Regions from separate parts of the Geobacillus sp. FSL W8-1251 genome, predicted to be linked through region 2. Evidence: riboswitches for the same ligand, from Rfam matches in the RefSeq annotation. Region 2 holds a riboswitch; each other region holds the start of a gene.

The links. A riboswitch is a leader RNA that binds a small molecule or an ion and turns the genes downstream of it on or off. The one in region 2 is predicted to bind S-adenosylmethionine.
Positions count from the first base shown of each region.
Region 1: linked by a shared signal. The riboswitch ahead of NSS88_RS04905 (bifunctional homocysteine S-methyltransferase/methylenetetrahydrofolate reductase) and the one ahead of NSS88_RS02085 (AraC family transcriptional regulator) in region 2 are both predicted to bind S-adenosylmethionine.
Region 3: linked by a shared signal. The riboswitch ahead of mtnK (S-methyl-5-thioribose kinase) and the one ahead of NSS88_RS02085 (AraC family transcriptional regulator) in region 2 are both predicted to bind S-adenosylmethionine.

Region 1 is NZ_JBBOUF010000001.1:954,272-959,921, reverse strand. It holds gene metH (methionine synthase) at 1-2,227, opposite strand, end outside; gene NSS88_RS04905 (bifunctional homocysteine S-methyltransferase/methylenetetrahydrofolate reductase) at 2,220-4,067, opposite strand; SAM riboswitch class I at 4,139-4,241, opposite strand; gene NSS88_RS04900 (zinc ribbon domain-containing protein) at 4,374-4,757, opposite strand; gene NSS88_RS04895 (hypothetical protein) at 5,059-5,229, shown strand; gene NSS88_RS04890 (uberolysin/carnocyclin family circular bacteriocin) at 5,293-5,523, shown strand.
Region 2 is NZ_JBBOUF010000001.1:404,512-410,161, forward strand. It holds gene NSS88_RS02055 (pseudouridine-5'-phosphate glycosidase) at 1-127, opposite strand, end outside; gene NSS88_RS02060 (carbohydrate kinase family protein) at 129-1,070, opposite strand; partial or broken gene NSS88_RS02065 (YeeE/YedE family protein) at 1,238-2,460, opposite strand; gene mscL (large conductance mechanosensitive channel protein MscL) at 2,610-3,005, shown strand; partial or broken gene NSS88_RS02075 (YjiH family protein) at 3,088-3,261, opposite strand; partial or broken gene NSS88_RS02085 (AraC family transcriptional regulator) at 3,787-3,963, opposite strand; SAM riboswitch class I at 4,144-4,248, opposite strand; gene opp4A (oligopeptide ABC transporter substrate-binding protein) at 4,299-5,650, opposite strand, start outside.
Region 3 is NZ_JBBOUF010000001.1:794,005-799,654, forward strand. It holds gene NSS88_RS04035 (pyridoxal phosphate-dependent aminotransferase) at 1-880, opposite strand, end outside; gene NSS88_RS04040 (carbon-nitrogen family hydrolase) at 977-1,792, shown strand; SAM riboswitch class I at 1,886-2,054, shown strand; gene mtnK (S-methyl-5-thioribose kinase) at 2,140-3,327, shown strand; gene mtnA (S-methyl-5-thioribose-1-phosphate isomerase) at 3,397-4,464, shown strand; gene NSS88_RS04055 (sugar ABC transporter substrate-binding protein) at 4,451-5,614, shown strand; gene NSS88_RS04060 (sugar ABC transporter ATP-binding protein) at 5,611-5,650, shown strand, end outside.

The sequences.
Region 1 (5,650 bases), 550 kb from region 2:
TCACCTCGTAGCCGTTGTTGCTTAAAATGATGTCGACCAAGTTTTTGCCGATATCATGCACATCGCCTTTGACGGTGGCGAGAATGACTTTTCCTTTTGTGCTTCCTTCTTTCTTTTCCATATACGGCTCTAAAAAGGCGACCGCTGCTTTCATCACTTCCGCGCTTTGCAATACTTCAGCGACGATGAGCTGGTTGTTGTTGAACAGCCGCCCGACTTCATCCATGCCGGCCATAAGCGGACCGTTGATGATCGACAGCGGATCGGAGTAGGTCTCAAGCGCCTTCTCTAAATCGGGAATGAGCCCGTCTTTCGACCCTTCAATGACGTAGCGGGCGAGCCGCTCTTCAAGGCTCAAGTTCTCCTCAGCCGGCTTGGCGGCGGTGATTTTGCTTCGGTAAAATTCGATAAAGGTGTTTAATGTTTCATCGCTCGTGTCAAACAAAAGCGCTTCGGCCATCCGCACTTCCTCTTCCGGAATCGAGGCGAACCGCTCAAGCTTCTCAGTGTTGACGATCGCATAATCGAGCCCAGCTTGCGTGCAACGGTACAAAAAGACGGAGTTGAGCACCTCGCGCCCGGCCGGCGGCAAGCCGAACGAGACGTTGCTGATGCCGAGCATCGTCAAGCAATGAGGCAGCCGCTCTTTAATGAGGCGGATGCCTTTGATCGTTTCATTCGCCGCGCCGATGTATTGCTCATCACCGGTGCCGACCGGGAAGACGAGCGGATCGAAAATGATGTCGCGCGCCGGCACCCCGTAGCGGTTAACGAGCAAGTCATACGAACGCAAGGCAATTTCCAGCTTCCGTTCGGCGGTGACCGCCATCCCTTGTTCATCGATCGTGCCGACGACGACAGCGGCGCCGTATTTGTGCAAGAGAGGAACGACTTTCGCAAACCGCTCCTCGCCGTCTTCCAAGTTGATCGAATTGATGATCGCTTTCCCTTGCGAGTAGGTGAGGGCGCGTTCAATGACGCGCTCGTCGGTCGAATCGATGACAAGCGGCACTTTCACTTTTTTCACGACTTCGCGGACGAACTGTTCCATGTCATGGAGTTCGTCGCGGTCTGGGTCGGCGAGGCAAATGTCGATGACATGGGCGCCGTTTTTCACTTGGGCGCGGGCGATTTCCGCCGCTTCTTCGTATTTCCCTTCGGCGATGAGGCGTTTGAATTTGCGCGAGCCGATCACGTTTGTCCGCTCGCCGACAAAGAGCGGGCGCATCGTTTCATCATAGATGAGCGCCTCGATGCCGGAAACGGCGTGGACATCAAACGAAGACGGGATCGCCCGCGGCGGGAGATCACGCACCGCTTCGGCAATGGCGCGGATATGATCCGGCGTCGTACCGCAACACCCGCCGACGATGTTGATCCATCCCTTTTCGGCAAAGCGGCGGATTTTCTCTGCCAACATCTCCGGCGTTTCATGGTAGCGGCCTTCCTCATCCGGCAGACCGGCGTTCGGGTAGCAGCTGACCGCCGTGTCAGCGAGCGAGGCGAGCGTGCGCAAATGGTCGGTCATAAACTCGGGGCCTGTCGCGCAGTTTAAGCCGACGGCGATCGGCTTCATATGGCGCACCGAGATGAAAAACGCATCGATCGCCTGCCCGGCGAGTGTCGTGCCCATCGGTTCGATCGTGCCGGAAATCATGAGCGGCACGCGGCGACCGACCGCTTCAAACGCCTTCGAAATGCCGAGAAAACCGGCTTTGACATTCAGCGTATCTTGGCACGTCTCGAGTAGGAGAAGGTCGACGCCTCCTAAGAGCAGTCCGCGCGCTTGTTCTTCGTAGGCGGCGACGAGTTCTTCAAACGTTGCGCCGCCTGTCACCGACAACGTTTTCGTCGTCGGCCCCATCGAACCGGCGACAAAGCGCGGCCAGTCCGGGGTGGAGAACGACTCAGCCGTTTGTTTGGCGAGTTTGGCCGCTTCGATGTTCAGCTCAAGCGCCAAATGACCGAGGCCATATTCGTCAAGCACGATGCGTGTCGCTCCGAACGTGTTCGTTTCAATGATATCAGCACCGGCTTCTAGGTACGCTTCATGAATGCGGCGGATGATATGCGGGGCGGTGAGGGTCAAATATTCGTTGCACCCTTCATACGCCTCGCCGCCAAAGTCGGCGGCCGATAGGTTGGCTCTTTGGATCATCGTGCCCATGGCGCCATCGATGACAAGAATTTTTCTTTGCAGTTGCTGTTCTAAGGTGACGTTAGCCATGAACAACTTTCCTTTCTTTGGCGGCCGCTTCTTTTTCGTGAATGTAGCGGACGAGCTCGACTGTCATGTCATAGCGCAAGAACGGCGTGATCAAATAAATGCCGTTAAACAAATCAAACGCAGCGTCAATGAGCGATTTGGCGATAGCGATGCCTTCCTTGGCTGCTTGCACCGGGTCGCCGCTGCAGGCGGCCATGCGGGCGCGAATCTCGTCAGAGAGCGTAATGCCCGGCACTTCATGATGCAAAAAGTCGGCGTTGCGCGCGCTCACAAGCGGCATAATGCCGATGTAAATCGGCGTGTCAAGATGCTTGGTTGCTTCGTACACTTCAACGATTTTCTCTTCCGAGTAAATCGGCTGGGTCAAGAAATAGTGGGCGCCGCATTGAATTTTTTTCTCCATTCGCTCAACTGCTTTATCCAAATGGCGGACGTTCGGGTTGAACGCAGCGCCGATCGAGAAGTTCGTTTTTTGCCCAAGCGGTTTGCCCGAGTACGACAGCCCTTCGTTAAACTGGCGGATCAAGCGGATCAAATCGAACGATGATAAATCATACACCGACGTTGCTCCTGGGAAGTCGCCGATTTTCGACGGGTCGCCGGTAATGGCGAGCACGTCGGTGATGCCGAGCGTATGCAAGCCCATCAAATGCGACTGTAAGCCGATCAAATTGCGATCGCGGCATGTAATATGCACAAGCGGGCGGATGCCGAGTTGCTCCTTGATGATCGTGGCGACAGCGGCGTTGCTGATGCGCGGCGTGGCGAGCGAGTTGTCGGCCAACGTCAGCGCATCGATGCCGGCGTCATGGAGCGCTTTCGCCCCAGCAAGAAACTTGTCAATGCCGAGTTGCTTCGGCGGATCTAGCTCCACAATGACCGAGCGGTACGTGCGGGCGAGCTCGGGAAGCGGAGTCGGCGCGGGCCGATCGGCTTGCACCGATACAGATGCCGTGCGCCGCTTCACCGTTTTTTCCGTCACCGGCGTCCGGTCGGCGAGCGCCTTTGCCATTGCCTCAATATGTTTCGGCGTCGTGCCGCAGCACCCGCCGATCAAGCGCACCCCTTGGTCGCGGAACGCTTTGGCTGTTTCCTCGAAATATTCAGCGTTCGTCTCATAGACAAGCCGGCCATCGCGGTAATCCGGGAGGCTCGCATTCGGATACGCCGACAAAAACGCCTGCTTCGGCAGCGGCACTTCCTCGAGCGACCGAAGCATATGATATGGACCGAGACGACAGTTCAGTCCGACGACATCGGCCCCGAGCGCCTCCAGGCGGATAAGGGCGTCCGCGAGCGGCGTGCCATCTTGCAAGACGCCGACTTCATGGAGCGAGACGTGAGCGATAATCGGCAAGTCGGTCTCTTTGCGGGCGATGGCAAGCACCGTCTCCAACTCTTCCAAATCGTAATACGTCTCGAGCAGCACGCCGTCGACTCCTTCAGCCAGCAGGACAAACAGCTGCTCGCGAAACGTCCGTTTCACTTCTTCAAGCGTGACGACGCTTTTGTTTAACGTGCGCAGCCCCCCGATCGTTCCGAGCACGTATGCCCGCCCGTTCGCCGCTTGCCTGGCGAGCCGCACCGCCGCGCGGTTGATGGCCGGCACCTCATCTTCAAGGCCGTAGCGGGCGAGTTTCACATAGTTGGCGCCGTATGTATTCGTCTGAATGACGTCGGCGCCCGCGGCGATATACGCTTCATGAATATGGACGATTTCATCTGGATTGGATAAATTCAATTCTTCAAAACAACGGTCAATGCCGTGCGAATATAAAAGCGTTCCCATCGCCCCGTCGGCGATGAGAATGCGCTCTTTCAACTCATCCAGCAATCCCACGTTCGATTCCCCCGTTTCTCCGTAGTAAAAGAAAAAAGCCTTCTATAAGAAGAAGACTTTTCATTCGCTTCTTCTTATCTTCCAGGCTTCCGCCTGTCTGGATTTAGCACCTTGGCCGCGGGCCAGGTTGCTGAGGGTTCACCGGGCCAGTCCCTCCCCCTCTCTTGATAAGAATGCCGGTATGCAATTGTGCGGTGACGTTTTGATGATTACTATATAATTTAATGTATTTTTCGAAATTATTCAATACGGTGAAGAAGGAAATTTCAAAAGTTAAAGAGATTCAGATAAAAAGAGCGGCTCGCGTCAAGGGCTCGGCGCTTTCCCGCATCGGGGGCAAAACTGAAAATCACGCTGCACATGTTCTCCGCAGTATGGGCAATACTTGTTTGTTTTCTCTTTGCCTCCAAATCGGACGTTCAGTGGGTCGGGCTCTTCCTCGCTGACGACAATGTCCAATAAGGACATGCGTTGTTTTCCCGTCGCATTTTTGTAATGGTAAATTGCTTGAAATACACCGATGGCGATGACGACAAGGCCGAAAAACGGAAAAAAGCGGGCGGCGGGAAACGGCGAGTCCGCGGTGATGGAGAAGGTCATCACCATCCAAAAGATGCCGAACAACACAGCGGCGATGCTGCCGAACAGCCCTTGCATCGACGGGACGCGGCCGGGTTTGATGCTTTTCAAGTGGATTCCTTCTCCATTCGTTTCATGTTGGTTGGGATTATTATACCATATGATGATGTAGGAAACATGGGATGACGTAATAAAAAAGAAGCATTGTATCTCCTCCCTTACCTTGTACTAATCTCTTAAAAGCATCTCTGTTTCATGTCAATAGCACGAAATATGTCGAAATATGTAAAAAAAGATAAAATTATCGAACGATTTCTCTTTTTTTTTTTTTTAGAGTCAAGGTGTATAATTAAAATGGATGATATTAACAAGGAATTTACTAGAAACCGCATCGCAGACAGGAGTGAAGTGGGTGAAACAATGGTCGTGGCCGTATTTTATTCTGATTAGCCTGCCGCTTGTTGTGTTGATTGGAGTTGCTTTTCGCCTAAAAGCGGCCAGCATGCCCATCAAAATAGGATTTATTGTATTGGTGCTGCTTTACGGCGGGGTTTATTCTCGTTTAGTGCGAAGGATGAGATAGACACAGAATGTTTTTGAAAAAAGTTTTGATCGATTATCATTTACTGGAAGGAGATGATAGGTTATGAGTTTGCTGGCGCTTGTTGCCGGGACGCTCGGCGTGTCACAGTCAATCGCGACGACGGTTGTTTCGATTGTGTTGACCGGCTCCACTCTCATTTCTATTATTCTTGGGATCACCGCTATTTTGTCAGGTGGAGTCGACGTCATTTTGGAAATTGGGTGGTCAGCTTTTGTCGCGACGGTGAAAAAAATAGTGGCGGAACGAGGAAAAGCAGCAGCGATTGCATGGTAAAAGGCAAAACGGCAGGGGAAAAACTCCCTGCCGTTCCTAATGAGTAAATCAGGTAGCGTCAAAAGTTCTATGAAAACTCCACACAGATCATCCCATTGAGCATCGTGGGGCATGCGGAGGGCCGGAT
Region 2 (5,650 bases):
TCGCCGTTTGCACGTTTTCCGGATACGGCATGCCATGCGAGATGATCGTTGATTCTAAGGCGACAATCGGCTTTTTTTCGGCCTTCGCTTGAGCGACTTCTTCGGAAAAGACGAGAAAATCATTCATATCACTTCGTTCCCCCTTCGCGAAAATACCGCGCATAGGCGGCTTGCAACAGGTGTTCATTCAAAGCGGGATGCACCGTTTCGGCCGTTTGCAGCGTAAGCGCCGCGCTGCTCATCCCAAAGCGGCAGGCGTCTTCCACCGTATGTCCGCCTAAGACGCCGTACAAAAATCCAGCCGCAAAGGCGTCGCCCGCTCCGGTGGCGTCGGTGACCTCAACCTTCGGCGCCGCAATCGCTTCTGTTTCCCCTTGCTTGGTGGCGTACGCGACGCCGTTTGCGCCGCGCGTGACGACAACATTCTGGGCGCCGGCTTGAAGGATCGCTTTCATGATGTCGTCCGTATGTCCGTCGCGTCCCACAAATTCCTTAGCCTCCGCTTCATTCGTGACAAACCACGTCACACCAGACAAATCGCTGGGCAATCGCTTCACTTTTGGAACCGACACCGTCACAACACAAAGCGGGATGTCCTCTTGGCGACATTGTGCAATCACCGAACGAATGACAGCCTTCGGGAAATTCGTGTCAAGCACGACCGCAGAAATCGGACCGAGCCGAGTCCATTGTTGCTTTCGCCATTCTCCCCCCACTGTATCATAAATGGCCATATCCGCCAAGGCGAGAACCATCTCGCCGCGTTCATCGAGCACCGCTGTATACGTCCCGGTGTTCGCTTTTGGCGTTCGCACGATGAAGCTCGTATTGACATATCGGCTCGTCACGTCAACGAGCCACTGTCCATCGCGATCATCGCCAACGGTGCTGACGAGCAAAACAGGTTGAGCAAGCCGTCCTAAGTTTTCGGCGATGTTTCTCGCCACCCCACCCGCGGTTTGCGTCGTGGTGACGGGATGGGACGTGCCGAGCCGAAACGGAGTGAGCAACCGCGCCTTTCGGTCGACGTTCGCCCCGCCAATGCAGACGATCGAGGCCGCTTGCCGCATGCCTTTTCCCTCCTCTCCCAATGAACACCGCTGTCCTCCTTCCGCTCTCCCAAAACAAGGAAAACGATTTCAAACAAGCAGGCAGCTGCTCTTGTCGAAGCCTCACTGCCCATTGTACCATATGCCGTCCTGCATAAAGAAAGCACCCCGCCAAAACGACGGAACGTTTAGTTTTTGTACGCGCAATACGGACGCAGTTTGACGCCGATCAGGCTGCCGAGGAAAGCAAAGACAAACCACGCCCAGCCGTGGGCGCTGAATGAAGCAATGCCGCCGAAATACGCGCCGATATTGCAGCCGAACGCCAACCGGGCTCCGTATCCCATCATCAGCCCACCGATCAGCGCACCGATCGTCATGCGCGTCGGACGCTTCCATTGCACAGGCTTCGTATAGCGGCCAGCGAGCGCTGCGGCCAATAAGGCGCCGACCATCAAGCTGATGTCCATCACGGTCGTTGTATCGTAGTAGAGTGGATTCGCGAGCGCCTGCCGTTTCGCTTCATCTTGCCAGTACGCCCAAGCAGTCGGATCGACGCCAAACAGCTGCACGAACTTCGCTCCCCAAAGGGCGAAGGCGGACGTAATGCCCCAAGGCTTGCCGCTAATCATCAGCACAAGCGCGTTCGTTACAGCCAAGAGCAACGCCCCGACCAGAAGCGGCCACGGCCCTTTGTAAATCGCTTTCCAGCCATGATGGTTCTCAAGCGATGCAGCAACGCGTTGGCCGTGGCGTCGTTTTTCCATCACCGTCACCGCATAGTAGACGACCGCAAGCAAAACCAACTGAAGCAAAAACCCTCCCAAGGGGCCGAACTCGCCAATGAACGAGAACGGCTTCCATTGCGGCATCTTCGCCCACACGTCAAAGTGGGTCGTCGCAATGACGGAGCCAGCGATGAACCCGATGAGCGTCACGATGCCGTTCGCATCGCCCCCGCCGATATGGTACAACGTCCCCGACGCGCAGCCGTCGCCAAGCTGCATGCCGATGCCAAACAGAAAAGCGCCGACGATGACCGATACTCCCACGCCAAATACATACCCTGACACCGGGTGCCCGAGCACTGAGCCTTTCACGAGCAGCGGCAAAAACAACGCGCTGGCTGCCGCCATCATGATCATCTGTGCCCGAATGCCTTCCCTTGGCGGTATAGAATAAACTTTCGCCAGGCGGATGTAAAGCCAAAATGCGCCTGGTACAATACAAATCCACCAAACGCTCCCAGCACATACAAAAGCGCCTGTTGCCAGGAAACACGGCTATATAAGAACAACGTGCCACCGATCAATATGAGGATGGAGACCGCAATAATCCACGCAGTCGGATGTTTCGGGGCGTTCGCTGCTTGTTTCGCGCGAACGTCTCGTTGTTGTGCGGTCACTTCCACGATGCGTTCCCCCTTTTGTTTTGGTTGATGAACGTATTCTATAATATATAAAAACCAATTGATTTGCTACGATTTAAGCTAAAAAGTTTCAATGTTGCGGCCGGTCGGGTATAATAGCAGACGAACATTTTCTTCGGAAGGAGATGACCATGTGGAACGAGTTTAAAAAATTCGCCGTCCGCGGCAATGTCATCGATTTAGCCGTTGGGGTGATCATCGGCGGGGCGTTTGGCAAAATCGTTTCCTCGCTCGTCAATGACATCATCATGCCGCTTGTCGGGCTGATTCTAGGCGGCATCAATTTCAGCGATTTGTCTTGGAAAGTCGGCAAAGCGGAAGTGAAATATGGGGCGTTTATCCAAACAGTCGTCGATTTTTTGATCATCGCGTTTTCGATTTTCCTGTTTGTGAAATTGATCAACACGCTGTATGAACGGGTGAAAAAGCAGGAAGAGGTGAAGGAAACCGCACCGACGCTGACGAAAGAGGAGGAGCTATTGACAGAAATTCGCGATTTGTTAAAGCAGCAGCGGGAAACGACGTGAAAGCCTGTCTGGAAGATGGACAGGCTTTCATGGCGCTGAAACTTCTCAATCGGGTTGATGGAATGGCGGCGAACCCGAAAATCGCAGCCAACAGCGGTTCAGGGATTTGCAACAGAAGGGTGAATGGGTAGAACAGGTAACCCAACCAGTCAAACACCGGCGTATATTCAGCGAGCAACAGCCCGATCAGTCCGACTGACATAATGGACGGCAAAATGCCCATCATCATGATGAAGCCATCGCGCAAGTTCTCCCATGTTATGAGTAATGTTAAAAATGGTAAAAAATATTAAAGAAATATAATAAAAAACATTACTCTTTACTAAGATACGGATATCTTAGATGGCTGTAACACCACAGCCTCTACTCCATAGCTTTTGTTAAAAGCATTTGGAGATACTTTTTTAATTATTTGATAAGCTCCATTCACGTCTGCATTTATTAAAATCCCTTTATTGGATTTAAATAAACCTCTTTTAATTCTTCTGTTTTTATTATAATTTTCTTTGGTTGGAGCTTCTCCGTCTAAAAATGATGTTCCGCTTGTATAAGACTCTTCAGTTACTATTAACTTAATCCCAACTTCTTCACATGTCACGGATACAGTGGAAAAGCCGGTAGCGATGATCGCCGCTTCTTTCACGGTATATTTGCCTTCTTTGAACACTTTATTAGTGATCAATAACCCAATGGAGTAGCTGCCGACAAAGGAAGCGACGGCGTCGATCAAACGGCGGGCATCGACGGCTTTTGTCATTAAGAAAAAGGCGGTGCCTGGCAAGTGGAACAACCGATATAAAAATAAAATCAATTCTTGAACGATGCGATACAAGACGGGATTGTACAAAATGTCTTGAAAAATGCGCATATACTCCCGCTCGGTTCCGCCGCGGTCAAGGCCGTATGTTTTCATAAACCGGCGGATTTGTGCCAAGATGCTTGTCAGCCGCCGCCTTAGAGTCAAACCGGATGAGCTCCGCCTGCACACAGCGCATGACACAAACGGAGAACGCTGCGGCAGGGAGATGAGCGGCCATGCAAGCACGGAGCGAAACCGCCTCCTCCACTGTTTCTCCTTCACCTCCCATCGACAAAAACCCCCTTCGCCTCGGAATGAGGCGAAAGGGGTCATGAGCCGTTCTTATCATCCAAAGCGAAACCGCTTTGCGGGTGTTAGCACCTTGCCTGCGGCAGGTTGCTGTGGGGTCATCAAGCCCGTTCTCTCGCCCACTCTTGATAAGACGTATGCAATTTATCTTCTATCTTATCGTACATCATCAAAGGCAACAATCGTCATTGTTCGACTTCCGGTTGCTCGGACGTGACGCCGACATCTTTCCACGTCAGTTTCGAGCTCGGGTCAACCGTAAAGTTGGCGACGCGGTTGTTGACGGCATAAATGGACAAACCATACAACGTCGGGATGACCGGAACTTCTTCGTTCATCAGCTGTTGCCATTCACTGTAAATTTTCCGGCGATACTCCTTGTCAAACGCCTGCTCGGAATGGCCTTTTTCCAGCAGCTCATCATTTTTCTCGTTCACCCAACGCGAGTAGTTGAACATGGCGTTGCGGCCGTACAATCCGTACGGGTCGACGTCCGTTCCAGTTGACCAAGCGGCGGCGTAGACATCCACTTTCGGATCGTCTTTTTCGACCATATCGTAGAAGGAGTTGAACTCCGCCAAGCGTCCGTCTACAAGCTGAACATCGAGACCCACATCTTTCCAGCATTGCATATAAAATTTGGCCAGCGGTTCAGCGATGTCCCCACCGCTCATCGCCAAGAAGTTGATCTTGAATTTTTTGCCGTTTGGATCTTCGCGGAGGCCATCGCCATCCACATCTTTATATCCCGCTTCATCCAGCAATTGTTTCGCTTTTTCCGGATTGTACGTATACCCTTTGATGGAACTGTCATGATAGCCCGGGAACGACGGCGGAATGAGCGTGTTCGCCGGGAAGCGCAAACCATGATACAGGCGGTCGGCCACCTCTTGGTTGTTGATGGCGTACGCCATGGCTTGGCGCAGTTTTTTGTTTTGGAATTTCGGATTGTCCATTACGTTTTCCTGCTTTTTCGCATCCCAATGGCCGAGTTTAAAGCCGATATAGCTGTACGACAAACCCACTCTACCGATAAACTGAATGTTTTTCGTCCCTTTCGCGTTCAAATATTGGTCAGTCGGGAACCCAGCGACGTCAATTTCGCCTTTTTTCAGCGCTTGCAGGACGACTTGCGGGCTGACGACTTTCAAAATGACGCCTTCCAAGTTCGGTTTGCCAGCCCAGTAGTCATCATTGCGAACAAACTCTACCGACTCGCCCGGAACGATTTTCTTCACTTTAAACGGACCGAACCCGATCGGTTTTTTCCGGATTTTATCCGATTTCGCCAAGTCTTTGATCGGAATGTCTTTCAAGTAATGCTTCGGCAGCGGATACGCCCAAATGCCAGTCAACACCGACGGATTGGCCTGTTTCCATGTGATCGTCAACGTCTTTTTGTCGATGACTTTAATGCCGGAAATTTTATCCGCTTTGCCGCTGTGATATTCTTCCATCCCGACGATCCCTTGGATGAGCGCATCGCCATAGCGGACGCCGGTGTAATCTTTATGGCCGATGACCAAATACGCATACT
Region 3 (5,650 bases), 390 kb from region 2:
CGCAGTCTTGCGGGCCGAGGAGCGCAGCTGCCGCCGCTTCTTGGACGGCGCCGAACAAGCTGACGTACAAATGATCTTGCAACAACTCAATGGCACGGATGATCCGCTCATTGCCGACAGCGAACGCCACGCGCCAGCCGGCCATATTGTACGTTTTCGAGAACGTGTAGATTTCAACGCCAATGTCTTTCGCCCCGTCCACTTCTAGAAAGCTGACCGGCTTTTGGCCGTCAAAGCCGATCGCGCCATAGGCAAAATCATGCACAACGGCTATGCCGTACTTTTCCGCAAATGCCACCGTTTCAGCAAAAAACTCCTTCGTCGCCGTCGCGCCGGTCGGGTTGTTCGGATAGTTTAAAAACATCAGTTTCGCCCGGTCGGCCGCCGCCCTGGGAATGGCCGAATAATCCGGCAGAAACTCATTCTCCGCGACAAGCGGCATCATTTCCATCCGCGCGCGGGCGAGCGCGATTCCCGACCAATAGTCCGGATAACCCGGGTCCGGGACGAGCACGACATCGCCCGGGTTGACGAGGCAAAGCGGCAGCTCGACAAGCCCGGCTTTGCCGCCGAACAAGATGGCGACCTCGCGGGCCGGGTCGATCGTCACCCCGTACTCGCGCGCGTAAAACGCCGCTACGGCTTTTTTCAAAAACGAGTAGCCTTGAAACGGCGAATATTTATGGTATTTCGGATTGGCCGCCGCCCGCTGCATCGCCTCGACGATATGCTTTGGCGTCGGCTGATCCGGATTGCCCTGCCCTAAGTTGATCACATCATAACCCGCCTTGATCTTCGCACCGACTTTCGCCACGAGCGAGGCGAAAAACTGCTTCGGCAGCTGTTCAAGCAGTTCGGAAAAGGGAAATTCGATCGTCATCGTCCACACCTTCTCAAACATTCTTGAAATTCTAGTGCAACATCATATATCGTTAAAAGCAAAATGTAAAGAAAATTTTTTCCGAGGTGAACGCTCATGACGATCCGCATCGCCTGCCTGCAGCTTGACATTGCATTTGGCGATCCAGCAAAAAACGAACAGCAAGCCGAACAGGCCGTGGAATCCGCTGCCAAAGACGGCGCTGACATCATCGTGCTGCCAGAGTTATGGACGACCGGCTACGATTTGACGCGCCTGGATGAAATTGCCGACGAAGGCGCCGAACGGGCGAAGGCGCTCGCTTCCCGATTGGCGCAAACGTACGGCGTCCATTTCGTCGCCGGTTCGGTCGCCAAAAAAACAGCCGCCGGCGTGACAAACACGATGATCGTGGCCAACCGCCATGGCCAAATCGTCGGCGAATACAGCAAGCTTCACCTGTTCCAATTGATGGATGAACATTTGTATTTGCAGCCGGGAAACGAGCCAGGCTTGTTCTCGCTTGACGGGCTGCCGTGCGCTGGGGTCATTTGCTATGACATCCGATTTCCGGAGTGGATTCGCGCCCATGCGTTGGCCGGAGCGGAAGTGCTGTTTGTCGTCGCCGAATGGCCGCTTCCCCGCCTTCACCATTGGCGGACGCTCTTGATGGCGCGGGCGATTGAAAACCAATGCTATGTCGTCGCTTGCAACCGGGCCGGACGCGACCCGAACAACGTCTTCGCCGGCCATTCGCTCATCATCGACCCATGGGGCGAAATTATCGCCGAGGCGGACGAGAAGCCGGGCATTCTCTCGGCCGACATCAATCCCTCGCTCGTTGCGGACGTCCGCGCACGCATCCCGGTGTTTGCCGACCGCCGGCCGCACGATTATGAAGAGGCGGCAAAAAAATTTTTCAAAACGTATTGACAATCCGCCAGCCCAACCTGTATCATTCGAATCAAGCAACCAAACGATTGTTAACATCGTGAAAATTGCAAAAACTTAATAGCTAGATCGGTACTCTTATCAAGAGTTGGCTGAGGGAATTGGCCCAATGAAGCCCAGCAACCGACCGTAATGCTATCGTGAGATAGGGCGCACGCCAAAGGCGGCGCCGGAAGCGAACCGCTTCCGCAGGGCACGGTGCTAAGTCCAACAGAAAGACCGATGTCTTTCTGAAAGATAAGAGGCGCGAAGACGATGCATCTTCAAGCCTCTTTCCGTATGCGAAAGAGGCTTTTTCATTTGCCAAAACCTAAAGGGGGAACGTGAAAATGACGATTGTCCAATCCACTGTTTACGAACCGCTCACCGAACAAAAAGCGACCGCCCTCGCCGTCCGCCTCGGCCTATTCCGAGACGGGGCGCCGCTTGTGTGCCGCGAAATCGGCGACGGAAACTTAAACTTAGTCTTTCATATCGTCGATCAGGAAACGAAGCAAGGCGTCATCATCAAACAGGCGCTCCCGTACGCGAAAGTCGTCGGCGAAAGCTGGCCGCTCACGTTAAAGCGCGCGGTTATTGAAAGCAACGCGTTGCGCACGTTTGCCAGCTATGTACCGCAATACGTGCCGAACGTCTACTATTCTGACGAATCGCTTGCCATTACCGTGATGGAAGACTTGTCCCGTCTGCAAATCGCCCGCAAAGGGTTGATCGAAGGGAAAACATTTCCGCTTTTGTCCCGGCATATCGGCGAATTTATCGCCAAAACAGCGTTTTACACATCCGATTTCGGCATGAACCAGCAAGAGAAAAAGAAATTGGCGCAAAGCTTCGTCAATCCGGAGCTGTGCAAAATCACCGAAGATCTCGTCTTCACCGATCCATTTTTCGACCATGACACGAACAACTTCGAAGACGAGCTGCGGCCGGACGTCGAAACGCTTTGGAATGACGACCGCCTCCGTTTGGAAGCGGCGAAGTTGAAGCGCAAGTTTTTAACCGAAGCCGATGTGCTTCTGCATGGCGATTTGCATACCGGCAGCATTTTCGCAAGCACCGACGAAACGAAAGTAATCGACCCGGAATTCGCTTTTTACGGCCCGATCGGCTTTGACCTTGGACAGTTTTTCGCCAACTTGCTGTTAAATGCGTTGTCCCGCCCTGACGTTGAGCGCCAACCGCTCTTTGATCACATCGACCGGACCTGGGACGTCTTTGCGTCCATATTCTCGGAGCTTTGGCGCACCAAAAGCATCGAGACGTACGCCGCAACACCGGGCTTGCTTGACGAAGTGCTCCGGCATGCGTTCATCGATGCTGTCGGCTTTGCCGGCTGCGAAGTCATCCGCCGGACGATCGGCCTCGCCCATGTGGCCGACCTTGACGGCATCGAGCAGAAAGAAGCCCGCCTTGCCGCCAAACGACACGCGCTCCGCCTCGGCCGCCGCCTAATTGTCGAGCGCAACGAGCTGACCGGAACGGACGGCTTCCGCCGAGTGTTTGCAGAAACCGAATAGTAACACGGCGACGACCGGCCCAGTGCCGGCCCGGATCAACGGAAAATGTGAAAAGAAAGGAAGACGACGATGGACACCTTTGCCATCCCGCGCTCTGTCGAGTGGCGCGAGACGCATATCACGATTTTAAACCAACAAAAATTGCCATTGGCAACAGAATATATCGACCTGCATACGCTTGAAGACGTGTACGATGCGATCGCCTCGCTGAAAGTGCGCGGAGCGCCGGCGATCGGCATCACCGCCGCTTATGGTCTGGCGCTCGCCGCCTCGCATTATAAAGCGGAAACGGTCCACGAGTTCCATAGCCGCCTAAAGCAAGACCGCGATTATTTGGCAAGCGCCCGCCCGACGGCCGTCAATTTGGTTTGGGCGCTTGACCGGCTCACTGCCGCCGCCAAAGACGCCGCCTCAGTCAACGAAGCGAAAACGGTGCTTATTCACGAGGCAATACGCATCCAAATCGAGGACGAAGATGTCTGCCGCCGCATCGGCGAACATGCGTTATCGCTTTTTCGCCCAGGCGAGCGGGTGATGACGATTTGCAACGCCGGCTCGATCGCCACCGCCCGCTACGGCACGGCGCTCGCCCCGTTTTATTTGGCGAAAGAGAAAGGGATCGAGTTATCCGTGTACGCCCTTGAGACGCGCCCCGTTTTGCAAGGAGCGCGTCTGACCGCCTGGGAGCTGATGCAAGCAGGCGTCGACGTCACGCTTATTACGGACAACATGGCGGCGCAAACGATCAAAGCGAAAGGGATTCGCGCCATTATCGTCGGAGCCGACCGGATCGCACAAAACGGCGATACGGCGAACAAAATCGGCACGTTCGGCCTCGCCTTGCTCGCCAAATCGTTTGGCATTCCGTTTTACGTCGCCGCACCGTTGTCCACCATCGATTTGGCGACAAAGACAGGGGCAGACATCCCGATTGAAGAGCGCCATCCGGATGAAGTGACCCATCTGGCCGGCGTGCGCGTCGCCCCGGAAGGCGTCAACGTGTATAACCCGGCGTTTGACGTGACGCCAAACGAACTGATTACCGCGATCATTACCGAAAAAGGCATCGTCCGCGGCAGCTACAGCGCGGCACTGCCAGCGTTATTTGCAAAGGAGGAGCAGCATGAAACGATTTAAGGCCTTATCGTTCCTTTCTCTTCTTTTCTTTGCCGTGTTCTCCGTCTTGGCCGGCTGCACGAACGAGCAAGACGCCGTGAGCTCTAAGCCGGCCAACGAAACGAAGCAAACGGCCATCCAAGGCGACACCGTCTCATCCAACAGCCAAACCGCATCGAGCAGCGAACAGGCGGCCATCCCGGAGAAGCTGAAAAAACCGGTGAAGATCGCCGCCATTATGCAAATGTCCATCGGCACGTTCTCGTCGCAATACATCGCCGGCGTCAAAGAACAAGTGCAAAAGTTCGGCGGCGAAGTGCAAATTTACAACGCCGACAACGACTTGACGAAAATGGCCTCATACGTAGAAACGGCCATCACGCAAAACGTTGATGCCATTCTGCTTGATCACGGCCGCGCTGATGCACTCGAAGGCCCGGTGAAAAAAGCGGTTGAAAAAGGCATCCCGGTCGTCGCCTTTGACAACGATTTGAACATTCCCGGCGTCACCGTCATCGACCAAGACGACTACAGCCTCGCCTGGAAAACGTTAAAAACACTCGCCGAAGATTTAAATGGAGAGGGCAACATCGTCACGATTTGGGTCGGCGGTTTTACTCCAATGGAGCGGCGCCACGTCATTTATGAGGCGTTCAAAAAACGCTATCCGAACATAAAAGAAGTCGCCAAGTTCGGTACGGCGAGCGCCAACACGGCTTTGGACACGCAAACGCAAATGGAGGCCATTTTGAAAAAATATCCGAACAAAGGCGACATTGACGCCGTCTTCGCAACTTGGGACGAGTTCGCCAAAGGAGCGACGCGCGCCATCGAGCAAGCCGGGCGTACGGAAATCAAAGTATACAGCATCGATTTGAGTGACGAAGACTTGCAAATGATCCAAAAACCGAACAGTCCGTGGGTGGCGACAACAGCGACGGATCCGGCGGAAGTCGGCCGCGTTCAGGTGCGGTTCGCCTATCAAAAAATCGCTGGCGAGAAAACGCCGAACATTTACTCGCTCGAGCCGCATTTAGTAAAACGGACCGACTTGCCCGATAAGCAAGTATCGATGAACGAGCTTTCGCAATACATCCCGGGCTGGGGGCAATCGAACGTCGCCATCTCGCCATGGATGAAAACGTTGGAAGCTCAGGTGAACAAAAAATGAACAGGCTGTCAATGCGAGGCATTGAAAAATCGTTTG